2 regions of the Paucibacter sp. B51 genome follow, and region 1 is predicted to be linked to the other one. Evidence: riboswitches for the same ligand, from Rfam matches in the RefSeq annotation. Region 1 holds a riboswitch; the other holds the start of a gene.

What was found. A riboswitch is a leader RNA that binds a small molecule or an ion and turns the genes downstream of it on or off. The one in region 1 is predicted to bind glycine.
Region 2: linked by a shared signal. The riboswitch ahead of OOB33_RS24355 (D-amino acid dehydrogenase) and the one ahead of gcvT (glycine cleavage system aminomethyltransferase GcvT) in region 1 are both predicted to bind glycine.

The regions. Positions count from the first base shown of each region.
Region 1 is NZ_JAPIVN010000001.1:3,763,348-3,777,372, reverse strand. Features, by position in the region: gene OOB33_RS16130 (amidohydrolase family protein) at 1-2,456, shown strand, start outside; gene OOB33_RS16125 (antitoxin Xre-like helix-turn-helix domain-containing protein) at 2,597-3,025, shown strand; gene OOB33_RS16120 (RES family NAD+ phosphorylase) at 3,038-3,766, shown strand; gene OOB33_RS16115 (hypothetical protein) at 3,786-5,885, opposite strand; glycine riboswitch at 6,046-6,149, shown strand; glycine riboswitch at 6,166-6,274, shown strand; gene gcvT (glycine cleavage system aminomethyltransferase GcvT) at 6,339-7,469, shown strand; gene gcvH (glycine cleavage system protein GcvH) at 7,578-7,955, shown strand; gene gcvP (aminomethyl-transferring glycine dehydrogenase) at 8,100-10,994, shown strand; gene OOB33_RS16095 (L-serine ammonia-lyase) at 11,143-12,534, shown strand; gene OOB33_RS16090 (nidogen-like domain-containing protein) at 12,615-13,442, opposite strand; gene OOB33_RS16085 (substrate-binding periplasmic protein) at 13,652-14,025, opposite strand, start outside.
Region 2 is NZ_JAPIVN010000002.1:774,251-788,275, reverse strand. Features, by position in the region: gene OOB33_RS24410 (FFLEELY motif protein) at 1-524, opposite strand, end outside; gene OOB33_RS24405 (esterase/lipase family protein) at 583-1,503, shown strand; gene hppD (4-hydroxyphenylpyruvate dioxygenase) at 1,609-2,733, opposite strand; gene OOB33_RS24395 (Lrp/AsnC family transcriptional regulator) at 2,856-3,338, shown strand; gene OOB33_RS24390 (methyltransferase domain-containing protein) at 3,367-4,005, opposite strand; gene OOB33_RS24385 (HDOD domain-containing protein) at 3,992-4,834, opposite strand; gene OOB33_RS24380 (hypothetical protein) at 5,067-5,333, opposite strand; gene OOB33_RS24375 (hypothetical protein) at 5,370-5,564, opposite strand; gene OOB33_RS24370 (hypothetical protein) at 5,599-5,799, shown strand; gene OOB33_RS24365 (hypothetical protein) at 6,307-6,921, opposite strand; gene fusA (elongation factor G) at 7,052-9,157, opposite strand; gene OOB33_RS24355 (D-amino acid dehydrogenase) at 9,327-10,634, opposite strand; glycine riboswitch at 10,807-10,925, opposite strand; glycine riboswitch at 10,927-11,020, opposite strand; gene OOB33_RS24350 (diguanylate cyclase) at 11,080-12,858, opposite strand; gene OOB33_RS24345 (CreA family protein) at 12,902-13,366, opposite strand; gene OOB33_RS24340 (bleomycin resistance protein) at 13,467-13,922, opposite strand; gene OOB33_RS24335 (antibiotic biosynthesis monooxygenase family protein) at 13,919-14,025, opposite strand, start outside.

The DNA of each region.
Region 1 (14,025 bases):
GGGGACAGCTAGAGCGTGATCTGCAGGAAAGCTGGTCCATCAACGGCGTCTACCCGGCTTTTGCCTGGACGCCGGACGCCAAACAGATCGTCGTCTGGGCCCAGGGCAAGCTCTGGCGCGTCGACCCCTTCAAGAGCGCGGCCGCCGAGATCCCCTTCCATGTGAAAGACCAGCGCGAGGTGCGCGAGGCCTTGCGCACGCCGCAGGAGGTGGCGCCCGATCAGTTCGCCGTCAAGCAGCTGCGCTGGGTCAACACCTCGCCCGATGGCAAGTCGGTCGTCTACTCGGCTCTGGGCCACATCTACCTCAAGGACCTGCGCTCGGACGCCGCGCCGCGCCGCCTGACCCAGCAGCAAGGCGAGGCTTTCGAGTTCTTCCCCAGCTTCTCGCGCGACGGCCACGAGCTGGTCTATGTGAGCTGGAACGACGACAAGCTCGGCAGCGTGCGCAAGCTGGACCTGGCCAGCGGCCGCGAGACCGTGATCACCAAGGCGCCCGGCAAATACCTTTCGCCGCGCTTCTCGCCTGATGGCCGGCAGATCGCCTACGTCAAGGCCAGAGGCGGCTACCTGACCACGCCCTGGCATGGCCTGGAGAACGGCGTCTACATCGCCGCGGCGGATGGACGTAGCGAGCCGCAGCGCATCAGCAAGGACGGCGACAGCCCGCAGTTCGGCGCCCGCAATGACGCGGTGTATGTGAGCCGCTCCAGCATGAGCAGCGAGGTCGATTCGCGCCGCTCGCTCTGGCGCATCGAGCTCAAGGACCGCAGTGAAACCGAGGTCGCGCGCAGCGAGTACGTCAGCCAATACAGCCTCTCGCCCGATGGTCAGTGGCTGGGCTTTGTCGAGCGCAGCCATGCCTATGTGACGCCGCTGCCGCAGGCCGGCAAGACCATCACCGTGGGCCCCAAGATGGACGCGCTGCCGGTGCGCCAGTTCGACGTGGTCGCCGGCGAGAACATGCAGTGGAGCGGCGACAGCCAGCAGCTCTGGTTCAGCCATGGTGACGAGCTCTTCAGCGCCCGCCTGGCCGAGGCCTTCCCTCCCGCGGCCGTGGATGCGGACGGCAAACCGGTGGCCAGCGCCTTCAAGCCCGAAACGGTGCAGCAGGCCGGCCGCAAGATCGGCTTCAGCCAGGTCAGCGACAAGCCCGCCGGCCGCATCGCCATCAGCGGCGCCCGCATCGCCACCATGAAGGGTGATGAGGTGATCGAGGACGGCGTGATCGTGGTGCAGGGCAACCGAATCGCCGCCATCGGCCGGGCCGATCAGGTGCAGATCCCGGCCGACGCCAAGCGCCTGGACGCACGCGGCAAGACCATCATCCCCGGCCTGATCGATGCCCACTGGCACGGCGGCATGGGTGAGAGCGAGATCATCCCCCAGCAAAGCTGGATCAACTACGCCTCGCTGGCCTTTGGACTGACCACCATCCATGACCCGTCCAACCGCAACGGCGACATCTTCACGCAAGCCGAAATGCAGCGCGCCGGCCTGGTGACCGGCCCGCGCATCTACTCGACCGGCTCCATCCTCTACGGCGCCAAGGGCAGCATCAATGCTCCGGTCAACAACCTGGACGATGCGCTGGTTCACCTCAAGCGCCAGAAGGCGGCGGGCGCCATCAGCGTCAAGAGCTACCAGCAGCCGCGCCGCGAGCAACGCCAGCAGGTGATCGAGGCCGCACGCCAGACCGGCATGATGGTGGTGCCCGAAGGCGGCTCGCTGTTCCAGCTGAACATGAGCATGATCGTCGACGGCCACACCGGCATCGAACACGCCCTGCCGGTGGCCGAGGTCTATGATGACGTCAAGCAGCTCTGGACGCAGACGCAGGTCGGCTACACGCCCACGCTCAACGTGGCCTACGGCGGCCTGGACGGTGAGCATTACTGGTACGCGCGCACAGAGGTCTGGAAGCACCCGCTGCTGAGCAAGTACGTGCCGCGCGCCGTGCTGGAGTCACGCAGCGTGCGCCGTGAGACCGCGCCCGAGGAAGACTTCAACGTCATCCGCGTCGCCCGCACCGCCACCGAGCTGCAGCGCGGTGGTGTCAAGGCCAATATCGGCGCCCACGGCCAGCGCGAAGGCCTGGGCGCCCATTGGGAGATGTGGATGTTCGGCCTGGGCGGCATGACCCCGCTGGAGGCCATCCGCACCGCCACCGCCAACCCGGCGCATTACCTGGGCCTGGACAAGGACCTGGGCTCGCTCGAGGTGGGCAAGCTGGCGGATCTGGTCATCATCGACGGCGATGTGCTCAAAGACATCCGTCAGAGCGACCGCATCAGCCATGTGATGCAGAACGGCCGGGTCTTCGAGGTCGGCAGCATGAACGAGGTGCTGCCGCGCCAAAAGGCCCGCAAGCCCTTCTTCTTCGACGGCGCCGACGGCCGCAGCATGCCGGTCGAGGCACACAGCCATGGCCACGGTCACGGCGGCGAGGAGGACTGAAGATCAGAGGGTGGCGAGAGAGGAAATTCAGCTCCGTACTGAATTCTTGTTTTCGTTCGCCAAAGAACTTACACTGAACTCCTCAGCGACGCCGCTCCTGCCTGCCCAGGCCGGCGCCGCCCACCTGCCAGGAGTTCGCCATGGCCGCCCTTCCTTCGGACTTCCACAGCCAGCCGCAGCCGGGCTTGCCCGATCTGCACACCCCGGCCGCCGCCGGCGCGGCGCTGCGCACGTTTTTTCGCATGGCCCAGGCCTGGGGCCTGAGCAATGAAGAACAGCAGCGCCTGCTCGGCTGCGGCCGCACCACTTTTTACGACTGGAAAGCCGGCCGCATCAAGGCCGGCCTGGACGGCGCCACGCTGGAGCGCCTGTCTCATCTGTTCAGCATCTACGCCAGCCTGCAGATCCTGCTGCCCATCCCGGAGCGGGCCGATGCCTGGATCAAGAAGGCCAACAGCGCGCCCCTGTTCGGCGGCGGCAGCGCCCTTTCGCGCATGCTGGGCGGCCAGATCGCCGATCTCTTTGTCGTGCGCCAGTACCTGGATGCACAGCGCGGCGGCTGGGCCTGAAAGACCTGGCGTTTGAGCTCTTCCACCCTGCCCCCGTCTGCCACGATCACCCTGCCCTGCATCCCCGTGCACTGGCCGGACTCCTGCCGCCTGCTTCCAAGCCGCTACCCGCCCGTACTGCTGTTCGACGCGGTGGCCGAGCCGGCCGATCTGGCCGTGATCTTCGCCATCGAGGCGCTCGGCAACCCGCGCCTGCGCGAGCAACTCGGCGAGCTGAGCCTGGTGCCGCCCGAGCAGCGCCTCTGCGGCCCCGGCAGCAGCCCCATCATGGCGGCCTTCACCCACCTGAACCCCGAGGGCAGCCGTTTTTCCGACGGCAGCTACGGTGTCTACTACGCCGCGGCCACGCTGGAAACCGCCGTGGCCGAGGTCAGCCACCACCGCGCACTCTTTCTCGCCCGCACGGCCGAACCGGCCATCGATGTGGATCTGCGCTGCTACCGCGTCACGGTGCAGGCTGATTTGCATGAGTTGCGCGCAGAGCACCAAGACCCTCGCGCGCTGGCGCTGCTGGATGCGAACTCCTACGTCGCCTCCCGGCCCTTCGCCCGGAGCCTGCGCGAGCAAGGCAGCGCGGGCCTGATCTACGACAGCGTGCGCCAGCCAGGCGGCCAGTGCGTGGCCCTGTTCACCCCGCGCGCCGCCTTGCCGCCGGCCCGGCAGGCCGAGCATGTGACGCTGCGCTGGAACGGCCAACGCATGGCCGACTGGTACCTGAAGTCAGGCCACCACGTGATCTGAGCCCCAGGCTCACGCGAGCTCAGCGCCAGACGCCTTCGCGGTTTTCTTTCTGCGTGGCGTAGTAGGTGTAGAGCACTGCGTCGGTCACGTTTTCGGTCTGGAGCAGGCCGGAGGCCGACATCTTGTGCGACCAGGTGCGATCCGCCCCGTAGTGGCCGACCCAGGGGATCTGGCGCACCAGCTCGCTGCGGATGGGGGTCAGGTGTTGCGGGTTGCGGTAATAGCCCTCGGGCGCATCGACCCAGACCTTGTTCTTCATGCTGTAGAACACCGATTTGAAGGGCCCGCCCTCGACGCTGATGCGCGCCGAAAAGCCCACGCAATCAACTCCGTTCAGCAAGGGGTAGATGGTGTCGACGTAGTGCTCGGAGATCTCGTCGTCATCGTCCACGAAGTTCAGGTACTCGCCCTGGGCGATGTCGATCATGGCCTGCAGCTTGGGGCCGTACTCGCGGCTGCGGTTGTCTTCGAGCACCAGCAGTTCCACATCGGGATAGCGGGCCACCTGGGGTTCCAGGATGGCCAGCATGCGCTTGCGCAGCTCGCGCCGCGCCGGCAGGCTGGGCACGAGGATGGACCATTTGAATTTCTTCGTCGCGCCGGCCTGCGCCGCCGGGCCAGCGGGCAACAGGCGATGGGCCGCGTCCACGGCATCGTCGGGCAGGCGCAAGCAGCTCTGGCGAGCCCGCGCCGTGGTGCGCTCGCGCAGCGAGCTCTCGATCTTGCGCAGCACCACCCGCGTGCCCAGGGCCGCATCGGCTTTGCAGGGCCGCGCCTGGGCATCGAAGTAGGCATGGGCAAGCAGCTCGAAGCGCTGCTCGAACCAGCCCAGCGCCCAGAAATCCTCGCCGCAAGCCTGCCAGAAGCTGCTGAAGAGATCGGGCGCGGCCAGCCAGCCCGCAGCCGCTGCCGGCTCGGGTGGCAAGGCGCCGGCAAGATCCAGCTGCAGCTCGCCGCCGGTTTGCAGCAGTCGCAAAGCCTGGTTCAGCACCGCCTTCAAGCCCGCGGCCTCATGCTGCAGACCGCTGACATCGAGCAGTTCCAGGCTTTCGCCGTGCAGCTCGATCGGTCCATGGGCGGCCGACAGATCGCGCAGCGGCAAGTCCAGCGGGCGGCTCAGGTCGAGCAGCAGATCGGGCTCTTGCTCGGCATCGCGGCTGATATTGAGCCAGCCGGCTTTGTAATCCGCGCCAGCGCCCATATGCAGGCGCTGCGGCCGCCAGGGCTCTTGCAGCAAGGCAGGCAGGCGTTCAACGGCATGGTTGGCCGCAAAGGCGAGCATCTCGGCATAGGGCACGGCCGGGTCGGCCTGCTCAAAGCGCTCCAGCGCCAGGCGGGCGAAATCAAAGAACGCCGGCGTGCCGAAATCCTCGCTGAAGAACTGCTCCAGCTGCCCGCCCTCCAGCCACAGGACCGAGTCCTCGAAGGCCGGATGCACCTCGGTGCCCGGCACGCGCTCGGAGATGACGGGCGTGCCCAGGGACAGGCAGATCGCCGCCCGGGTCTGCTCGAAGCGGCTGCTCTCGTAGAAATGCACATTGAGCACGGCCTTGGCCTGGCGGATGAACTCATCGCGCTCGGGGCCGTAAAGCGGGCCATCGAACAAGGCCACGCTCAAGCCCAGGGCCTCGATGCGATCCAGCCAGGCGCGGCGGCGCTCGTTCATGCTGCCGATGAACAGCAGATCGATGGGCCGCTGCTCCAGCGGGATGGATTCCGCCGGCCTCAGGTACGGTGCATGCAGCAGGGGGAACACCGGCACCTGATCCGGCCGGGCGCGGTAGGCGCTGCAGTTGGCGGCGTCGTAATCCACCACCGGCCAGTTCGCCAGCAGCTGCAAATACTCGGGCGAGACCTGGGCCCCGCCCTCGCCCAGCTGCTCCAGGTTCACAAACACGCAGACATGGCGATCGAGCAAGGCCGGCTCAAAACCGAGATGGGCGCCAAAGATGAAATTGATCGCCCCATGGCGCAGCCGGTTCTTCGCCATGCTGACCTCGGCCCCGAGGCGGCGGAACTGGTAGCGGAAGTAGCGCGCCTGATCGAGCAAGCCCAGGGAGTGCACATAGGCCCCGGGCTGCTGGATGCAGAGGTGAATTTCGGGCGTGGTGTGGCTCATGGGCGCGGTGTTGCCTGCAAGGTGTGATTCATGCTGCGGCCAGCATAGGCAGAAGCGGCGCCCGCCATGGCGTGATGAACGCGAGGAAGCCGGCGCATTTGTGGATTTGCGAAGAGGCCGCGCCACGGAGCCACTTTTTGCGCAAAAACCAGGGCTACAATCGCCGCCGTCAGGAGAGAGCTTCCTCGCGGAAGCCGCCGAAGGCGCAGTGGCACTGGTGATCCCACGCTGCGAACGCTCAGGCAAAAGGACTGATAAAACGCCCGTTCACAAAACGTCGGGCGTCCTCACTGGAGAGAGACGGGTTTCGAGCCCGTCCACCGAAGGGGCAAGCTGTTGGCAATACGCCGGCGGCCAATCTCTCAGGTAAAGCGGACAGCGAGGGCATTCCCCCCACTCCTTGAGTCGGTCTCAGGGGCGTGGGCCAGACGATTGCCCTCGAAAGCTGCTCCCATGTCCGCTGCTGACTCCTCCGCTCCCCTGCTCAAGACCCCCCTGCACGCCCTGCACATCGAACTCGGCGCCAAGATGGTGCCCTTCGGCGGCTACGACATGCCCGTGCAGTACCCGACCGGCGTGATGGCCGAGCACAAGCACACCCGCGCGGCCGCCGGCCTGTTCGACGTGTCCCATATGGGCCAGGTCCGCCTGATCGGCGACGGCGCTGCCGCTGCGCTGGAAACCATCGTGCCCGTCGATGTGATCGACCTGGGCCTGTTCAAGCAGCGCTATGCCCTGTTCACCAATGAACAAGGTGGCATCCTGGACGACCTGATGATCGCCCGCCGCCCGGACGATCTCTTTGTGGTGGTGAACGCCGGCTGCAAGGTGCAGGACATCGCCCACATGCAGGCCAAGATCGGTGACAAGTGCCAGGTCTTGCCCCTGCCCGAACAAGCCCTGCTGGCCCTGCAAGGCCCGCAGGCCGTGACTGCCCTGTCGCGCCTGAACCCCGATGTCGCCAAGCTGACCTTCATGACCGCCGGCTTCTTCAATCTGGACGGCATTGAGACCTTCCTGACCCGCTCGGGCTATACCGGCGAAGACGGCTTCGAAATCTCGGTCCATCAAGACCAAGCAGTCGAGTTGGCCCGCAAGCTGCTGGCCCAGCCGGAAGTCAAGCCCATCGGCCTGGGTGCGCGCGACTCGCTGCGCCTGGAAGCGGGCCTTTGCCTCTACGGCCATGACATCGACACCGGCACCACCCCGGTGGAAGCCTCGCTGACCTGGGCCATCCAGAAGGTGCGTCGCGCCGGTGGCGCCCGCGCCGGTGGCTACCCCGGCGCTGCGGTGGTGGACGAACAGTTGGCCAACGGCGCCGCACGCAAGCGCGTCGGCCTGGTCAGCAGCGAACGCATGCCGGTGCGCGAGGGCGCCAAGCTGGTCAACGCCGAGGGCGTGGAGATCGGCGTGGTCACCAGCGGCACCCTGGGCCCCACGGTGGGCAAGCCGGTGGCCCTGGCTTACCTGGCCAAGGAATTTGCGGCATTGGGCACCGAGGTCTTCGCCATCGTCCGCGACAAGCGCACACCAATGACCGTGTCGAGCACCCCGTTCACTCCCAACGGCTACTACCGCGGCTGAACGGACGAGAGCCGGCTCGGCTCACGTCGCGCTTGCCCGGCCCCGATCGGGCACCCTACATTTCATTTTCTTTCTCCTTTCCACCTTCCGAAAGCAACGGAGCACCGCATGAGCAACATCAAGTACACGCCTGACCACGAGTGGGTCCAGATCGAAGCCGACGGCATCGTCACCGTGGGCATCACCGTGCACGCACAAGACGCCCTGGGCGATGTGGTGTTCGTGGACCTGCCGGCCGTGGGCAGCAGCTTCGAAGCCAAGGAAGTGGCGGGCGTGGTGGAGTCGGTCAAGGCCGCCGCCGACGTTTACATGCCGGTCGCCGGCGAGATCACAGAAGTGAACGAAACCCTGCGTGACGACCCGTCGCTCGCCAACAGCGACCCGCTGAAGACCGGCTGGTTCTTCAAGGTCAAGTTGAGCAAGCCGGCCGAACTGGACGGCCTGATGGACAGCACCGCCTACGACGAGCTGGTCAAGAACAGCTGATCGAGCCGGCCGCGGCGACTCCGTGAGTGAGGCCGCGGCACCCCCTGCCACACAGCGCAGTCCTTGCGCCTTGATGTGGCAGGCTCTCCCGAACACAAAAAGCCTGAGGCCGCCACAAGCGGCGCCAGGCCCCAAGGATTTGCCATGTTGATGTCCGCCCTGCAGCCCCTGTCGGTGCTCGAGAACGCCACCGAATTCCAAGCCCGCCACATCGGCCCCGATGCCGCTGACGAAGCCGGCATGTTGTCGGTAATCGGTGCGGCCTCGCGCCGCGCCCTGATCGAAGCCGTGGTGCCCGCCAGCATCAAGCGCTCGGTGGGCATGGACCTGCCAGCTGCTGCGACCGAAGCCCAGGCCCTGGCCGAGCTGAAGGCGCTGGCGGGCAAGAACAAGGTGCTCAAGAGCTATATCGGCCAGGGCTACTACGACACCCTGACCCCGGGCGTCATCTTGCGCAACATCCTCGAGAACCCCGCCTGGTACACCGCCTACACGCCCTACCAGGCTGAAATCTCGCAAGGCCGCATGGAGGCCCTGGTCAACTTCCAGACCATGGTGACCGACCTGACCGGCATGGCCATTGCCAACGCGTCCATGCTGGACGAAGCCACCGCCGCCGCCGAAGCCATGACCCTGGCCGCCCGCGTGGGCAAGAGCAAGAGCCAGACCTTCTTCGTCGCCGACGACGTGCTGCCGCAAACCCTGGAAGTGGTGCGCACCCGTGCCGAGCCCCTGGGCTTCAACGTGGTGGTGGGCCCGGCTGCTGAGGCTGGCAAGAGCGAGTGCTTCGCCGCCCTGCTGCAATACCCCGGCGTGAACGGCGATGTGCGCAGCCTGCAAGCCGCCGCCGACGCGGTCCATGCCCAAGGTGCGCTGCTGATCGCCGCCGCCGACCTGCTGGCCCTGACCCTGATCAAGGCCCCCGCCGAACAAGGCGCCGACATCGCCGTGGGCACGACCCAGCGCTTCGGCATGCCCATGGGCAATGGCGGCCCGCACGCGGCCTACATGGCCTGCAAGGACGAGTACAAGCGCAGCCTGCCCGGCCGCCTGGTCGGTGTCTCCATCGACGCCCACGGCAAGCCGGCCTACCGTCTGGCCCTGCAGACCCGCGAGCAGCACATCCGCCGTGAGAAGGCCACCTCCAACATCTGTACCGCTCAAGTGCTGCCGGCCGTGGTGGCCAGCATGTACGCCGTGTACCACGGCCCGCAAGGCCTGAAGCGCATCGCCCAGCGCGTGGCCTCCTTCACCGCCGTGCTGGCCGAAGGCCTGAAGAGCCTGGGCTTTGCAATCGGCAACGCCAGCGCATTCGACACCCTGCATGTGCAGACCGGTGCGCAGACCGCGGCCATCCAGGCCCGCGCCGTGGCCGCCGGCATGAACTTCCGCCGCGCCAGCGCCGAGGCCCTGAGCCTGTCGCTCGACGAGACCACCACCCGCGCCGACCTGGCCGCCGTGCTGGCCGTGTTTGCTGATGGCAAGGCCCTGCCGGACCTGAGCGCGTTCGACAAGGGCATCGCCAGCCTGATCCCGGCCGAGCTGCAGCGCACCAGCGCCTACCTGAGCCACCCGGTGTTCAACCGCTACCACTCCGAAACCGAAATGCTGCGCTATCTGCGCGGCCTGTCGGACAAGGACCTGGCGCTGGACCGCAGCATGATCCCGCTGGGCTCCTGCACGATGAAGCTGAACGCCACGGCCGAGATGATCCCCATCACCTGGCCCGAGTTCGCCGGCGTGCACCCATTTGCCCCGCACGATCAGCTGCAGGGTTATGCCCAGCTGAACGAACAGCTGACCGCCTGGCTGTGCCAAGCCACCGGCTACGCCGGCATCAGCCTGCAGCCCAATGCCGGCTCGCAAGGCGAGTACGCCGGTCTGCTGGCCATCAAGGCCTGGCATGAGTCGCGCAATGAAGGCCATCGCAAGATCTGCCTGATCCCCGAATCGGCCCACGGCACCAACCCGGCCTCGGCCCAGATGGTGGGCATGCAGGTCGTGGTGACCAAGTGCGACAAGGAAGGCAATATCGACCTGGCCGACCTCAAGGCCAAGTGCGAGCAGCACAGCGCCAACCTGGCCGCCATCATGATCACCTACCCCTCGACCTACGGTGTGTTCGACACCCAGGTCAAGGAAATCTGCGCCCTGGTGCGCAGCCACGGTGGCCGTGTCTATGTGGACGGCGCGAACATGAACGCCCTGGTCGGTGTGGCCGCACCGGGCGAGTTCGGCGGCGATGTCTCGCACCTGAACCTGCACAAGACCTTCTGCATCCCGCACGGCGGTGGCGGCCCGGGCGTCGGCCCGGTCTGCGTGGTGGCCGATCTGGTGCCTTTCCTGCCCACCCACCGTTCGGCCGGCTACGACAGCAAGACCGCCATCGGCGCCGTGTCCGCCGCACCGCTGGGCAATGCCGCCGTGCTGCCCATCAGCTGGATGTACTGCCGCATGATGGCTGCCGAGGGCCTGCAGGCTGCGACCGAAGTGGCCATCCTCTCGGCCAACTATGTGGCCGCACGCCTGGCCGATGCCTACGACATCCACTTCAGCGGCAATATCGAGGGCATCAAGGGCGGCGGCGTGGCCCACGAGTGCATCTTGGACATCCGCCCGCTGAAGGACGCAACCGGTGTCGGCGCTGAAGACGTGGCCAAGCGCTTGATCGACTACGGCTTCCATGCGCCCACCCTGTCCTTCCCGGTGGCCGGCACCCTGATGGTCGAGCCGACCGAGAGCGAATCCAAGTTCGAGCTGGACCGCTTCTGCGACGCCATGCTGGCCATCCGCGCCGAGATCGCCAAGGTCGCTGACGGCAGCTGGACGGCAGAAGACAACCCGCTGGTCAATGCCCCGCACACGGCAGAGAGCCTGCTGGCCGCCGAGTGGACCCATGGCTACAGCCGCGAAGAAGCCGCCTACCCGGTGGCCTCGCTGCGCCGCCAGAAGTACTGGGTGCCGGTGGGCCGCGTGGACAACGTCTACGGGGATCGCAATCTCAGCTGCTCCTGCCCGCCGATGAGCGACTACGCCTGAGCGTCCCAGGACGCTCGGCACCGCCCTGCCAGAGCCGGCTTGCTGTCTGATGGACCTCTCACCATCGACGCCAGCCGGCTTTTTTGTCACAAGGCCGGCCTGATTCATCAGGCCGCGCTCGAATCTCACACCAACGCTTGGAGGCCCCATGGCCGTTTCAGTCTTCGACCTCTTCAAGATCGGCATCGGCCCATCCAGCTCACACACCGTGGGCCCCATGCGTGCGGCACGCATGTTTGTGCAACGCCTGCGCCACGAAGGCCAGCTCGAGCGCACGGCACGCGTGGTCTCGCAGATGTACGGCTCGCTGGGCGCCACCGGCAAGGGCCACGGCAGCGACAAGGCCGTGCTGCTGGGCCTGGCCGGCCATGAGCCGGACACGGTCGATGTCGAGCAGGTGCCGGCTTACCTCGACGCCATCCGCAGCGGCGGCCGCATCCGCCTGGGTGGCGAGCATGAGATCGAGTTCAATGAGGCCAAGGACCTGGTGCTGTTCAAGCGCCAGAGCCTGCCCTTCCATGCCAACGGCATGCGCTTCTCGGCCTTTGATGCCGAAGGCGTGGAAATCCAGCAGCGCACCTACTACTCGGTCGGTGGCGGCTTTGTCGTCAGCGACGAGGTGGCGGCCGACGGCAGCAAGCAAAAAGTCATTGCCCCCGATGCCACCGTGCTGCCCTACCCCTTCAAGACCGGCGACGAGTTGCTGGCGCTGACGAAGCAACACGGCATCAGCATCGCCGAAGTCATGCGCCGCAACGAGCGCCACTGGCGCAGCGATGATGAGACCCGCGCCGGCCTGCTGAAGATCTGGCAGGTGATGCAGGACTGCGTCAGCCGCGGCTGCCGCACCGAGGGCATCCTGCCCGGTGGTTTCAAGGTCAAGCGCCGCGCCGCCCAGCTGCACCGCGACCTGACTGCCAACCCGGAGGCGGCCCTGCGCGACCCGCTGCAGGTGATGGACTGGGTCAACCTCTACGCCCTGGCCGTCAATGAAGAAAACGCCGCCGGTGGCCGCGTCGTCACAGCGCCGACCAATGGCGCGGCCGGCATCGTGCCGGCGGTGCTGCATTACTACAGCCGCTTCGTCCACCACGCCAACGACGAGGGCGTGATCGACTTCCTGCTGACCGCCGCCGCCATCGGCATCCTCTACAAGGAGAACGCCTCGATCTCGGGCGCCGAGGTCGGCTGCCAGGGCGAGGTCGGCGTGGCCTGCTCCATGGCCGCCGCGGCCCTGTGCCAGGTCATGGGCGGCACGCCCGAGCAGGTCGAGAACGCGGCCGAGATCGGCATGGAACACCACCTGGGCCTGACCTGCGACCCGGTGGGCGGCCTGGTGCAAATCCCCTGCATCGAGCGCAACGCCATCGCCTCGGTCAAGGCCATCAATGCCGCGCGCATGGCCTTGCGCGGCGACGGCACGCACTTCGTGAGCCTGGACAAGGTCATCAAGACCATGCGCGACACCGGCGCCGACATGATGACCAAGTACAAGGAAACCGCACGCGGTGGCCTGGCGGTGAATATCGTCGAGTGCTGACGCCGTTCGCGCACGCTGGCACGAAAAAGGCGACCCACGGGTCGCCTTTTTTCATGGAGCCAGCAGGGCTCGCAGGATCATCAAGCGCGACGGCGGCGCGAAACCGCACCCAGGCCAGCCAGGGCCAGGCCCACCAGCAGCAGAGAGCTCGGCTCCGGCACGGTCGAGGGCGGCTGCACCGAGCCATTGCGCACGCTGAAGCTGTAGCGGCCGGCGACGTTGGAATTCAGCGAACCGGCAACCAGGGACTGGGCGCCGCCATCCAGCAGCGCGCCGTTGACGGCCGAGCCGGGCAGCTCGAAGGAATTGCTGTTGCCGTTGGACCAGCCGACGCGCACTGAATTGCCGCCTTGGCCGTTGCTGCCGCCGCTGCTGGCAGCATCTCCAGTCTCCCACTGGATCTTGTCGTAATTGAACTCGAAGTCGAAGTCACCGGCATTGATGTCCGAGCGGTCGGTGATGATGAGCTGGAAGGTGTTCAGCTTGTTGGCCTGGGTGTCAAAGTAGCCCACGTCCAGCCAGTTCACGCCGAAGACCTTGTGGCCGTTCAGCAGGCCGGTGCCGTACTGGGTCACGCCGCTGCGGGTATTGCGGGTGTCCACGTCGGCAAAGAAGGCCGCCAGGATCTGGCGGTTGGTGCCCTGCAGGCCGAAGGGCGTGTAAGTGTCCAAGGCTCGATCAAACGTCACGTTGCCGTTGTTGTTGACGAACAGCTGGGTGAACTGGCTGCCGAAGAAATTGACGTTGAAGCCGATGTTGACCAGGCCGGTGGAGCCATCGTCGTTGCGCGGCAAGGTGTTGGCCGAGAACAGGTCGGTGTGATGCACAGCGCCCGCCAGAGCCGAAGAGCTCGCTGCCACCAGTCCCGAGACCAGCAGTGCGGCGGAAAACAGAGTCTTGATCTTCAATTCGTATCCCTACAAGTGTCCAAAACAAAAGTTCGCCCATTGGCGAACTTGCTTTGTGAAGCAGGGTTCATGCCAGCGCACCAAGTCCTTGTGGCGCGGCAATTTGCACGAAACAGAACGTAACGCTGTCAGAAAACCCGACAACGTGGTAACAACTGCATACAAAAAACCCATGACCTGCGGCACGGGTACAGACTGCAAGACCGGGCTTAGCGCTTGATTGGCGGGCTGTCCTGAGGCAGCCAGCGCTTGTAGATGGCGGCAAAGCTGCCGTCGCGCTTCATGGCATCGAGTGCCCTTTGCCAGGCTTGAACGACACGGTCAGGGGTGTCACGCGAGAAGGCGATATACCCTTCGGCGCTGGCATAGCTGTACACGATCTCCAGCGCATCCTCGGGCACGCCGGCCTGCGCCATGATCTTGGGCATGGACAGACGTTCGGTGGCGAAATAATCCGCCCGCTGGGCCAGGAGCATGCGGATGGCTGCCTGCGGATCGGCAACGCTGACCAGGTTGCGAAAGCCCAGCTGGCTCAGCTCCTCCGAGGTGTACCAGTCACGCACCACCAGCACCGACTTGGCCC
Region 2 (14,025 bases), on a different contig from region 1:
ATGCGCAATGCTTGGCGGAGCAAAGGCTTGCGCGTCAATCGCTCGAGTTCGGCGCCGATCTGGATGGTCAATTCAATCTGCATCTCTCGTTGTTCGCGCATGCCGGTCTTTTGCCAAGCCTGAAGGTAGGCCTCTGGGGATATCTGATCCCCGTCGGCAAATAGTTCTTCAGCCATGCGAGTGTCCAGGTCTTCCGACAGGGCGTGCAGTTCGGCAAGCTTCGCCACTGTGCTCACCACATCACTCGGGAAGAGTCGAACCACGGTTGGCACCACGCGTGCAAACTGTGCGTCTCTACGACTGAAGTCGCCCGGGCCATAGAGATGGTCAAGAAAGAACTGCGCCGCGCCTGTGTAGCGCGGATGCGCGAGCAGATCGGCATAGCTGCGGCGAAAGCGCATTTGTTGAAACTGCTTCAGTTGTTCTGTCATTTGCGGCAGACCTGGGATGCTCAGTCGATATTCGCGCTGCCGTTCAACCTCATGCAGATGGGAAAGAATCGTCTCGGAATGTGGGCGGGACATCGTCCTTGGACTCGTTGAAGCCGGAAGCTCGCCATTTTCTCCCGCCTACACTGAGGCCATGAACGCGAAACTGCAACGTTGGCAACTCTTCTTGCGTCTGTTGGTCACTGCGGCTGTGATGACCCTGATCTGGCGGGCCTATGGTTGGGGCCTAGAGTTTGGCCTTTCGGTCCTGGTCTTCTGGGCTCACGCGCCCTTCATGGCCGTGTCGTTCGCCGCATTACGATGGGTGAATCGCAAGGAGCCGCCAAGCTGGGGGGCTCTGATTCGCGCGTGGTGGACCGAGTTGTTGGCCCTGGATATGGTGTTTGCATGGCAGCAGCCGTTCGCTCATGCCCGGTGGCCCGATACCAGCCCACCGTACTCTGGGCGCTTTCGACCGCTGTTGCTTCTGCACGGCTACACCTGCAATCGGGGCCTTTGGAACTCTTGGTTGCGCGGCTTGTCGGCGTCGGGGGTGCCTGTCCGGGCGTTGACGATGGAGCCAGCCTTTGGGTCGATCGATGAGTATGCGCAGAGCATTGAGCACGCTGTTTCAGAGTTCGAACAGCGCTATCCCGGTGTGGAACCGCTGGTGGTCGCCCACAGCATGGGCGGGCTGGCAGTGCGCGCTTGGTACCGAAAGCAGGGGCGCGAAGGCCGGGTGGCGCGCATTCTGACGCTTGGCACGCCGCATGCGGGTACCTTGCTCGCCCGCTTGGGCCGAGGGCGCAACGGGCAAGAAATGCGCCGTCACAGCAAATGGCTGGCGGAGCTGGCAGCTCAAGAAAGTCCTGCTGTAGCAGCAGAAATGGATTGTTACTACTCGCGCTGTGACCAGATCGTCTGCCCGGTGGAGAGCGCTCGTTTGCCGGGAGCGCGCTCCATCGAGATCGAGTCCACGGGACACCTGGGCTTGGTTTTCCATCCGCAGATCCAACAGGATGTGTGGCGTCTGCTGCAGTTGGAGCCCGAGTCGGGTCCGGCTTTGGCCGCATGAACAGAAAAAAGCCCCAGGCAGCGCAATGCTGCTCGGGGCTCAAGTCCGCGGGTAAGGCTGTGTGACTTCACCCGGGGCAGACGGAATCGATCCGCAGGCTGAAGATCAGTCCTCAGCCTTGAGGACGCCGCGGCGGATCTGGTCGAGCTCGATGCTTTCGAACAAGGCCTTGAAATTGCCTTCGCCGAAACCTTCGTTGCCCTTGCGCTGGATGATCTCGAAGAAGATCGGGCCAATCACTTCCTTGGTGAAGATCTGCAGCAGCAACTCGTTTGGCGCGTCCAGGTGGGCCGCGCCGTCGATCAGGATGCGCAGGCGGCGCAGCTCTTCCACGTTTTCGCCATGGCCCGGCAGGCGCTTGTCGATCAGGTCGAAGTAGGTGTTGATGGTGTCCTGGAACACCACGCCCGTGCCCTTCATCTTCTCGACGGTCGAGTAGATGTGGTCGGTGCCCAGCGCCACGTGCTGGATGCCTTCGCCGTGGTAGAGATCCAGGTACTCGGCGATCTGGCTCTTGTCGTCGCTGCTTTCGTTGATCGGGATGCGGATCTTGCCGCAGGGGCTGGTCATGGCCTTGGACTTGAGGCCGGTCAGCTTGCCCTCGATGTCGAAGTAGCGCACTTCGCGGAAGTTGAACAGGCGCTCGTAGAAATCGGCCCACTCCTTCATCCGGCCACGGAAGACGTTGTGGGTCAGGTGGTCGATATAGGTCAGGCCATGGCCGACCGGTTTGGACTCGACCGGCTTGCCCCCGGCATCCAGCAGGGGCACGAAGTCGACGTCGTAGATGCTGATGTTGCCGATGGCGCCGTCCGGGGCGCCGTCCTTGCCTTGCCAGCGGTCGACGAAATAGATCAGCGAATCCCCAATGCCCTTGATGGCCGGGATGTTCAGCTCCATCGGGCCGGCCTTGTTGTCAAAGCCCCAGGCGCCCAGCTCCAGCGCGCGTTGGTAGGCGTAGGCCGCGTCATTGACGCGGAAGGCAATGGCGCAGATGGACGGGCCGTGCAGGCGCGCAAAGCGCTGGGCAAAAGAGTCGGTCTCGGCGTTGATGATGAAGTTCACATCGCCCTGGCGGTACAGGGTGACATTCTTCTGGCGATGGCGAGCCACGGCGGTGAAGCCCATGGTTTCGAACAGCTTGCCCAGGGCAGCGGGTTCCGGCGCTGCGAATTCAATGAACTCGAAGCCGTTGGTGCCCATCGGGTTGTCCCATGGTGTGAAGGCCATGATGTCTCTTTCTGAAAAGTCTTACGATGGGTCAAGACTGTAGGCTGGAGTGGGCGCAGGATTCATGCTAAAACTCGCGGCGCCGCCGCGATGTGCGCAGCAATACTGCGGAGAACCTGAAGATGGAAAACGAGATCCAGCTCGACACGATTGATCGACGCATTTTGAGGGCGTTGCAGGTTGACGGGCGCGTCACATACGATGCCCTGGCCGCGCAGGTCAATCTCTCCGCCTCGGCCGTGCTGCGCCGGGTGCGCCGCCTGGAGGAATCCGGCGCCATCTCAGCCTATGTGGCCCTGGTGCCGCCCGAGCGGGTCGGCTTGGGGCTGACGGCCTACATCAATGTGCGGCTCGAAAAGCACACCGAAACCCACAAGCGCAACCCCATGGACCTGTTCCGCGCCGCGGTTCAGACCTGGCCGGAAGTGGTGGAATGCGCGGCCTTGACCGGCGATATGGACTATCTGCTGCGTGTGGTGGTCCAGGACATGGCGCATTACGCCCGCTTCATCACCGAGACCCTGCTCAAGCATCCCAGCGTGCAGGACTGCAAAACCAGCTTCGTGCTGGACCGGGTCAAGAACACCACCGCCGTGCCGGTGTGAGCCGCGGGCTGCGGCCACGTGCTGAGTTTCAGCGCCGGCGCAGCACCACGCCCAGCTCGGCCCAGCCCTGGCCGTGTGGGGTGATCGGGTAGGGTGGCGCCGGCCAGTCCCAACGAGAAGCGGGGAACAAGGCGCGCATGGCGTTGATGTCGCCATGGTAGGGCGGCCCTTCGACCACGCCACTGCCGGCGCTGTCACGGCGCGCCTGCATGAACAAGGCGAGCAACAGCCCGCCGGGCTTGAGCCAGCTGTGCAGCTGTTCCGCGTAGCGCAGCCAGTGATCCGGATGCAGGGCGCACAAGCAGGTTTGTTCGTACACGCGGTCCAGCGCCTCAGCTGGCTGCCAAGCCAGCACATCGGCCAGCTCCACACGGCCCGGAAGGCCGCCCAGAAGAACTCGCGCCAATTCGACGGCGGCGGGTGTGTAGTCCAGGCCCACGGCAGCAATGCCGGCTTCGCCCAGCAGGCGCAGTTCATGCCCCCGGCCGCAGCCTGGGATGGCGATGGCGTGCCCGTCTTGCAGCAAGCCCTGCGCCAGCCAGGCCCGCAGCTGCGGGTGGGCCTCGCCTCGGTCCCAGGGTGTCTGGCCCTGCTCAAAGCGCTCCTGCCAGAAGGCTTTTGAAGGGCCGGCGGGTTTGGCGGTGGGCGGCGTGTCAGTCGAACTCATGCAGCAACTTCAGCGTGGCTTCCAGACTCAGGTTCAGCAGGGCGGCGATTTCGCTCAGATCGTCCGGGACCGCCTCATCGTCCCAGCCATCGGCCGTGTGGCGAGCCAGGCGCACGGCCAGCTTGACGCACAGCACCTGCGGGTCGTTGGCGCGCTTGTCATTGGTGATGTGGCGCAGCAGCTCCGGCAGATGCCAGGCCTGCATCAAGGCCTGCTCGAGATCGGCCAGCTCGATGTGCAGCACTTCCTTTTGGACCGCCACGCTGCGCAGATGTCGGTCGGCTTGCTGGCGCAGCCGGATGTGCTGGGCCAGTTCCGGCGCGTGGATCCACAGCAGCATCTCGGCGAAATCATGCAGCAAGGCCGCGCTGTGGATGACCGCGGCATCCGGGTCCAGGCGGTGCACGGCAAAGCCGAGTGCAAAGCGCGCGGCCCGGTCGGCGCGGCGCAACACGCGTTGCAAACCGTCCAGGGCATAGGGTGTGCTGGCCAGCTGATCCTCGACCGTGGGCTGGGGCCCGAAGTCACGGAAAAAGGGCGTGATGCCCATCAGCACCAGGGCCGCGGTCACCGTTTCCGCATCGGTCTGCAGGCGGCTGGAGCGGTGCGCGGCGGCATGGGCCAAGACCTTGAGCGTCATCAGCGGATCGGTGGCGATCATCTCGCCGAGGCTGTTTGCGTCCACCGCGTCTTCATTGGCGCGCAGCAGTTCCAGCGCATCGGCGGTCTCGGCCAGCACCGGGATTTCGGCGTCACGGAACAGCGCCACCCAACTGGGCAAATCGGGCGGCGCTTGGCGCAGCGGAGGCATCGGGACTGGCGCAGACATGGCGGGCTTGGGCAAAAGGTGTTGGATCGTATATCGGCGGCCGGAGCTTCATCTTGAAACCCGCGGCCGCCGCCCGCACACCCGCCGTCGCATCTGCCGTGCACTTGTGCGCGCCCGCGCCCATCGGTTTCGTCCGGCCGAGCATCAACGGATGCCGCGCAGCGGATCCCGCGGCTGCTTGCTTGGCTGCGCCGGTGCCGGCGCTGGGCTCACTTGGGGTAGGTGAGCGCCGCTAAAGCCGCCTCACTCCGGGCAAGGTGCCCACCCGCACCCCATCGGCGTAGAGCGCACCTTCCGGCGCGCCCGCCTCCGCATAGAACTCCAGTTCGGGCCGGCGCCGGCGCACGGCGCGCACCTGGTGCACCAGCAGGGCCAGGCGGGTCAGCCCGGCGCTGGCGCTCAGCAGCACGCGGGCGGCGCGCCAGCGCCAGGCTTCATGGGTGATCTCGTAGTCTTCGGCCGTCACGTCCGGGCCGCTCAGTTCTCGCAAACGCATCATGATGGTTCTCCACTTCGGCCTCGCAAGGCCTTGGATTCAGGGGCTGGCGTCGGGCCTGCCGACGCGCAAGATTTCTTGTCGCAGCTCGCGTTGCGCGGCTTGGCGCAGGCGAACCTCGTGTTGCTGGTGGCCGTGTTTGCCGGCCTGTCGCATCAGCGCCGGCGCCACCAGCGGATTGCGGGGCTTTTGCAGGCGCAGGTTCAGCGGGCGGGGTGAGGTGAACTGGGTCATGTGGCAATCTCCTGGGCGCCGTACAGCGCGCCCGGTGGGTGGCAAGGTCAAGAAAACGACCGAAACATCGGTTTTGGCCATGCGGCAGCTCGACTGGGTGCAGCCAACAAGAAACAAAACCATCTGGGGCATGGCGCTGCCCTCCAGGGCAGGCACCCGCCGGAACTCCATGCAGCGGCTCGGCCTGGTGGCGCTGAATCGCTTCAGTGCCGCGCAAGGCGCAGAGAACGCTTGAACTGACTCGCGAAAGACTCGGTGCGGACCGAGCGACGGTGGGCACTGGGCCGGCGCATCGCAGGGCGCTGGGTGGAGACGCCGGGGGGGCATCCCTTGGCGGGGATGTGCCTGGCTGGACTCCAGCGCTAGCGGGGGCGGGCAGCTCCCGGTTAAGACAGGGGGAGGGGGACCTTCACGAGCGGCGCCTTGCTTGGGGTGCGCCGCGATCCGCTCGCTTGAGCAAATGATAAACGACTGTTTATCTTGTGCATATACTTTTTATCAAAAGAGATAAAGAAATGTGCGCAAGCCGCCACGGCCCGAGTTCCGCCCGGCCAGGAGGCGGGGGCTGGATTCAGGCCCCTGTGTGGGGTGGATGGACGCGCCAAGCGGCGTTGAAGGCGGCTCGGCTGTGGGGCGGAGACGTGCACCTTGGTGCGATCGATCGCGACGCCGGCGCAGGCACTGGCACTGGCACTGGCACTGGCACTGGTGCCAGGCCCGCTGCGTTGCTCGAGCGCTGCGCTCAGCGCTTCTTCGGTTTCAGCGGCGCAATGCCTTGCTGCAGGCGGCGCCACTCATCGAGCTCGGCCGCGCCGCCAGTGGCTGGGGCCGAGCTGCGCGATGACGGGCTGGCGGGCAAGACCGGCAAGGGCGCCGTCTTACCCGGTCCGGTGGCCGCCAGCTTGCCGGCCGGCGGTGCCTCTTGCGGCGGCGTCAGCACCTCGCCGAGCAGGTCCAGCAGGCGCGTGCGGGCGCGCTGCGGGTGGCGGCGGTAGTAGGTCAGCACCAGGCCGACGATGAAGCGCTCGTCATCGTCCTGCGGCACGCTGGGCGAGGCCTCCCGCTCCAGGCTGGCCGTCTCGGGCTCGCCGGCGGCGTGGCTCTGATCCATCCAGCCCAGGGGCTTGTGGAAGAGCTGCTCGAACTGGCGCGCCAGTCGCTCGCCGATCTGGCGCGAGCGGCTCTTGATCTGGCTCCAGTAACTGGGCTGGATCTGCAAACGCTCGGCAAAGCGCCGCTCCAGTCCACGCAAGGTGGCGGGATCGGGGTGCTTGACGGAGACGGCGACGAATTCTTCGAACAGGAGCATCGCGTTGTCCAAGCGGATCTGGGCGACGTCCCGGGGGGCGGATGACATCCCTCTATGATAAAGCCTCGTTGATCCGGCTTGCCGGGGCGGGGCTCAGCGTCTGCCTGCACCGCGCGGTGTGTGTCGCCGTTATTTTGACTTCTTGATAAAGAGTCGATGCCTTCGGTTCGGCCAGGCTTCAGTCTTCTTCCTGTGCCTGGTAGGCCGCGATCAGCTGGCTTTGCGTGTGGGGCGGCACCGCTTCGTAATGAGAGAGCCGCACGCTGTAGCGTCCCTGGCCGCTGCTCAGGGCATTGAGGCGGCTCTGGTACTGGCTCAGCTCGGCCAGCGGCGCCAGGCCGCGCACGACGCTGCGGCCGGGCCAAGGGCTGTCTGTGCCGTTGACCTGGCCGCGCCGGGCGGCCAGATCGCCGGTGATGTCGCCGATCGCGGCTTCCGGCGCCTGGACTTCCAGATGCACCACGGGTTCCAGCACCAGGGGCCGAGCTTCCTGGACTGCGGCGATCAGGGCGCGCCGGCCGGCGGTGACAAAGGCCACCTCCTTGCTGTCCACCGAATGGTGCTTGCCGTCGAACACCGTCACCCGCAGGTCCACCAGCGGGTAGCCCGCCACCACACCGGTGTCCAGGGCCGAGCGCACGCCTTTCTCCACCGCCGGCATGAACTGCCCGGGGATGGTGCCGCCCTTGACCGCGTCGACGAACTCAAAGCCTGCGCCGCGCGCCAGCGGCTCCACGCGCAGATAGACCTCGCCGAACTGGCCGGCGCCGCCGCTCTGCTTCTTGTGGCGGTAGTGCCCTTCGGCGGCGGCCGAGATGGTCTCGCGGTAAGCCACGCGGGGCGGCTGGGTGTGCAGCTCGAATTTGTAGCTCTCACGCAGGCGCTCCAGCAGCAGGCGCAGGTGCAGCTCACCCAGGCCGTAGATCACGGTCTCTTGCGTTTGGCCGGCTTGGTCCAGGCGCAGGCAGGGGTCTTCCTCGACCAGGCGGCTCAGCTGCTCCCAGAGCTTTTGTTCGTCGCCATGGCGCACCGGGCGGATGGCCAGGCCATGCACGGGCACGGGGAAGTCCAGCGGGCGCAGATGGATGTGGGCATCCTCGGGCGCGTCGTGCAGCACGGCGTCGTAGTGCAGATCCTCGACCTTGGCGATGGCGCAGAGCTCTCCCGGCAGGGCCTGCTCCACCTCGACATGCCGGCCGCCCTGCAGCAGGAAGAGGTGGCCAACGCGGAAGGGCTTGCGCGCCGATCCGATGAAGAGCTGGCTGTGACGGCGCAGCGTGCCTTGGTGCACGCGCATCACGCCCATCTTGCCGAGGTAGGGGTCGGAGATGATCTTGAACACATGGGCCAGCACATGGGCGCTGGGCTCGGGCAAGGCTTGCAGGGGCAGGGCCTCGGGGCCCTCGCCGCGCAGGAACAAAGGCGGATTGCCTTCGGCCGGGTTGGGCAGCAGGCGCTCGATCACATCGAGCAGCTCGGCCACGCCGGCGCCGCTGCGCGCCGAGGTGAAGCAGACCGGGATCAGGTGCCCCTCGCGCAAGGCCTGCTCCAGCGGCACGTGAAGCTCGCGCGGGTCGACATCGCCTTCGCTGAGATAACGATCCACAAACGCGGCATCCACCTCCACCACCTGCTCGACCAATGCCTGGTGCGCCTGGCCCACCGAGGAGAAGTCGGCCTGGCCGATGATGTTGTAGAAGCAGTCCAGCACGCGCCGCCCGCCCTCGGCCGGCAGGTTCAGCGGCAGGCATTCACGCCCGAACACCGCGCGGATCTGCGCCAGCAGGCCTGGCAGGTCGAGCTCGGCCAGGTCGATCTTGTTGATCACGATCAGCCGGCACAGGCCGCGCTGAGCGGCGGTCTCCATCATCTTGCTGGCCATGGGCTCCAGCCCGCTTTGCGCGTTGAGCACCAGCACCGCCGTGTCCACCGCCTCCAGCGCTGGCAGAGACTGGCCGATGAAATCGGCCGCCCCGGGCGTGTCGATGGCGTGGATGCGCACGCCGCCATGCTCCAGATGCACCACGCTGCTGTGCAGGGATTGCTGGTAGCGGCGCTCCAGCGGGTCGAAATCGCTGACGGTGTTGCCGCGCTCCACCGTGCCGGCCTGGGTGATGGCGCCGGCCTGCAGCAGCAAGGCCTCCAGCAAGCTGGTCTTGCCCGCCGCCGCGGGGCCGACCAGGGCCAGGCTGCGCAGGGCCGCGACCGCTGGCGAAAGGTGCGACTGGGGCGCACCGGTGGCGGATGGGGCGCGGCTGGCGTCGCCGTTCGGGCTCGGGCTCATGGCAGTCTCCTTGGCTCTCCGGCGCCCCGGCTTTTGTGGGGCGCGGTGATGGATGCGTGCGCGGTGCCGGGCTTTGACGCAGGGGAGGGGTCCGCTCGGCTCTGGCCTCAGGGTAGAGGAAGCCCGGCCGGCTTACAAGGCCCGCGCCGGCGGGCTTGGGCCGGTTCGCTCAAGTGGCCGCTTGCGCCCGGCCGGCCCAGGCGCCGAGCTCAGGCCCGCAGAAGGCGTAATCCAGCTCGGGCCGGCGGCCGCAGATCAGGTCCGCCAGGGCCGCGGCCGAGCCGCAGCTGTGCGTCCAGCCCAGGGTGCCGTGCCCGGTGTTGAGGAAGAGGCGGCCAACGCGGCTGGCGCCGATGTAAGGCAGGTTGGAGGGCGTGGCCGGGCGCAGGCCGGTCCAGTACTGGGCGCCGCTGGGCTGGCCCTCGGGCGCCACCATCTGCGGGAACAGCTCGCGCGTGCGCCGCAGCAAGGCCTCGCAGCGGCGCAGATTGAGCGTGCTGTCATAGCCATTGAGCTCGGCCGTGCCGGCCACGCGCAGGCGATCACCCAGGCGCGAGAACACCAGCTTGTACTCGTCGTCGGTCAGCGAGACCTGGTAGCTGTGCGCGGGCGAGATCACCGGCAGCGTCATCGAGTAGCCCTTGGCCGGGTAGATGTTGAGCGACACGCCCAGCTCGCGCGCCAGGCCGCGGCTGAAGGAGCCCAGGCAAAGCACAAAGCGGTCGGCGGTCAGGCGCTCGATTTCACCGTTCGCATCGGCCACGATCACCCGCGCCAGATCCTGGCCCTCGCGCTCGCAGCCCAGCACCCGGGTCTGGTAGCGGAACTTCACCCCGGCCTGCTCGGCCAGGGCGGCCAGTGCCTGGGTGAAGCGATGGGCGTCGCCCGACTCGTCGCTGGGCGTCATGCTGCCGCCGACGATCTGCGCGCGGCATTGCGCCAGCGCCGGCTCGATGGCCACGCATTCCTCGGGCGTTTTCATGTCCAGCTCGCAGCCTTGCTCGCGCATGATGCGGGCCGGCTCCTGCGCAGCGGCGTACTCCTGCTCGCTGGTGTAGAAGTGCAGGATGCCTTGCTGGCGCTGGTCGTAGGCGATGCCGGTGGCGGCGCGCAGGCGCTGCAGCTGCTCGCGGCTGTAGAGGCCCAGATTGACGATGTTGCGGATGTTGTGGGCGGTGCGGCCCGGCGTGCATTCGCGCAGGAACTGCAGGCCCCAGCGCCACTGGGCCGGGTCGGCGCGCAGGCGGAAGAGCAGGGGCGCATCCTCCTTCATCAGCCATTTCAAGACCTTGAGCGGCGCGCCCGGGTTGGCCCAGGGCTCGGCATGCGAGACGGAAATCTGGCCGCCGTTGGCATAGCTGGTTTCCAGGCCGGCCGCGGGCTGGCGGTCGATCACGGTGACTTCAAAACCCGATTGGCGCAGATACCAGGCGGTGGTGACGCCGGTGACCCCGGCGCCCAGGACGATTGCGTGCATGTGTGCACTCCTGAAACAAGACAAACAGACCGTTGAGTGAGACGCGCAGGCGTACGCCCAGGCCCAGCGCGGGCTGTGTTTCGTTCCAGGCAGGTGAGGCACCCCAGGGTGGGGCGCGAGCCGGGCAGAGCACAGATCGGGCAATGGCAGCAAGAGCGTGCGCTTGACGCGCGCCGCTCCCGCTGTCCCTGTTACCTGAGAGATTCAGCCGCGCCCCGGGGGCATGGCCTTGCTCCTTCGGTGGCGGCTTGCGCATCGTCTGCGCGGGCCGCTCTCTCCAGCATTCGGCTTGTTGACGGATCCAGTACGGGGCCTGAGCGAGTATGGGAGCTTGCGCCTTCGGCGGCAGGGTCCAAAGCGGGCCTGCACTCTCCTGAATCCGGTGTGCAGTGTAGACGGGCTTGCCTGTATGCGAAGTCAGGGCAAATGCGGGGCAGCCCTGGGATCAGCGAGAGTCGGCCAGGAGTCCGGTCGGACGGACACAGTTTCGGCCCTCGCCCTTGGCTTGGTAGAGGCGCTCATCGGCCAGGGCGCACAAGGCTTCGGGCGTGTGGGCTTCGGCGTTGCCGGCCAGGCCCATGCTGACGGTGATGCCATGCAGATCGGGGTGCAGGCTGCGCCAGTCAAAGCGCTCGATCTGCTGGCGCAGCTTGTCGCAGAGCTGGCTGGCCAGGGGCAGGGGGGCCTCCACCAGGATCAGGGTGAACTCCTCGCCGCCATAACGCGCCACCACATCGGCGCGCCGGCAGTGGTCACGCAGCAGGCGAGCAAGCTGGCGCAGCACGGCGTCGCCGACCGCGTGGCCGAAGCGATCGTTGACGGCCTTGAAGTGATCGAGGTCCAGCATGGCCAGGCTGAGCGGGTGGCGAAAGCGCGCCGCGCGCTCGAACTCCTGCTCCAGCAGCAGGTCGAGCCAGCGGCGGTTGGCCAGGCCGGTCAGGGCGTCCTCATGGCTGAGCTGGCGCAGCAAGTCGGCTTGCGCCGAGAGTTGCGTCAGCAAGGCCTGCTTTTCCTGATCCGCCTGGCGGGCTGCCTGCAATTCCTGGCTCAGGGCCTGGGCCTGCTGGCGCACGAACAGGCCGCGCAGGCGCTGCTGCGAGTGCTCGCCCAGCAGGCGTTGTTCGCAGGCATGGTGGGCCTTGTAGTGCTGCAGGGCCAGGGCGTGATCGGCTCGCCGCTCGGCCAGCTCGGACAGGGCCCGATGAGCCTGGCTTGCCAGGGCGGTGAGCCGGCCTTTCGTGGCATGAGCCAGTGCGCGTTCCAGGGCGCCCTGGGCTTGCGGCAGATCGTTTCGGGCTTGCCACACGTCGGCCAGGCCCATCTCGATGCTGCACAGCGAAGGGCTGTCGCCCACGCTCAGGGCCAGCGGCCGGGCTTCTTCGAAGGCGGCCAGGGCCGCGTCCACTGCCCCTCGCGCCAGGCAGGACTGGCCCAGGCCCAGCAGTGCCTGGCCGAGATCGTTGACATTGCCGGTGCGCCGCGACAGGGTCAGCGCTTCGTCCAGAAGAAGGCAAGCCTCGGCATGCTGGCCGAGTTTGCTCAGCAGTGTGCCCAGGTCCAGCGCGCTGGTGGCCTGGCGCGCCAGGTCCTGGGTCTGGCGTGCGCAGTGCAGGCTGCGCTGAAGATGCTCCGCGGCCAAGTCCATCTCACCAATGCCTTGCAGCACCTGGCCCATCTGACCCAGGGCATAGGCCTGATCGACGATGGAGCCGTTGTGCTCGGCCAGTGCGAGGCTGAGCTGAAGCAACTCGAGGGCCTCCGGGAATTGGCCCTGCGTGAGGCGGGTCACCGCCATATTGTTCAGGGCGCGAGATTCGGCATGACTGGCCTGGTGGAGGCGGGCGAGTTCCAGGGCTCGCTGGTCCAAATGCAGGGCCTGTTCATAGTCACCTTGGCGGGCCTGTATCAGGGCCTGCAAGTTCAAGGCATCCAGATGACCATCGATCTCGCCCAGCGCCTCCAGCAGGCTGTGGGCCCGATCCAGCCGGGCTTGCAGCGGCGCCACCGGCTGGCCCAGGATGAACTCGCACAGGCTCCAGCGCAGCAAGGCATAGGCCAGGCCGCGCGGGTGGTCGATGGCCAGGGCCTGCTCATGGGCCTGCTGCGCCAGACGCAAGGCCCGCGCCGTGTCCGACATGCGCAGCGCGTAGGCTTCGGCATTCAGCGCGTCCACCTGCTCCGGCGTGAGCCGGGGGCGGCAGGGAGGCTGTGCTCGGGCTTTCATCGGCCGGCGTTCAAGGTCTCGGGCTTGCCGCCTGGCACTGCGCTCACTTGAGCGGAATCGGCGTGGCGCGATCCACCGGCACGGCGGTCACGCTGTTCTGCGGCGAGCCGTCGACCAGACGGTCCGAATAGGTCAGGTAGACCAGGGTGTTGCGCCGGCTGTCGACCATGCGCACGATGCGCAGTTTCTTGAATACCAGGGACATGCGCTCGTTGAACACCTCTTCCTGCCGTGCCAGGGGCTTGGCGAAACCGATCGGCCCGGTCTGACGGCAGGCGATGGAGGCCTCGGCCTTGTCTTCGGCCAAGCCCAGGCCGCCCTTGATGCCGCCGGTCTTGGCGCGCGAGACGTAGCAGGTCACGCCCGTGACCTTGGGGTCTTCGTAGGCCTCCACCACCACCTTGTGATCGGGGCCGATCAGCTTGAACGCAGTGTCGACCTCGCCCACGGCCTCGCCGCTCGCCCGGGCCGGCAGGCCCAAGAAAAGAGCTGCGATTCCCAGCCCCATCAGGCCGGCAGGGTGCCAGAACGAGGAGATCTTCGAGGCGAGCAGGGTGTGCGGCTTGGGCATGGTGGCGGCGTGTGCGGTGGCGTCGAGTGGTGGGGCGTCAGTGCTCGCGAGGGCTCGGGCGTTCGCGTGAGCCCAGGACTTGGCAAAAGCGCAGCAGATAGCCATCCGGGTCTTGTACCAGAAACTCCAGTTGCCCTTCTTCTTCCCGCTCGGACACCGGGTACCAGCTTTCTTCCAGCGCGCGGAAGAGGGGGCAGCCGAACTGGCGCAGCTGCGCCTGAAGCTGCTCGACATCCTCGACCTCGATCTGCAGATTCATGCCGCGGCCACGCGGCGTTTCGGTCGGCGCGGTCAGCCAGCTGTGCGCGTGGTCTCGCTCCAGCATCAGTTGCGCGCGGCCGAGTTCCAGATAGGCAAACGGGGGATCATCGCGGCGAAAGCGGACCTGAAATCCGCAGGCCCGGTAGAAGTGCAGCGATGCAGCCAGATCGCTGACGGCGAGCTCGGGCACCATGGGGTTCCAGAAGGGTTCGGTGGGCGCGCAGCGGTTCACGGTGGATGGGGGGCGTGGCGAAGCGCCGATTGTGTGCGGCATCCGTGGCTTGGCTGGGCGAGTTGCGCGCCGCCGGCGAGGGGCGCTTCCAGGGCCTGCCGGC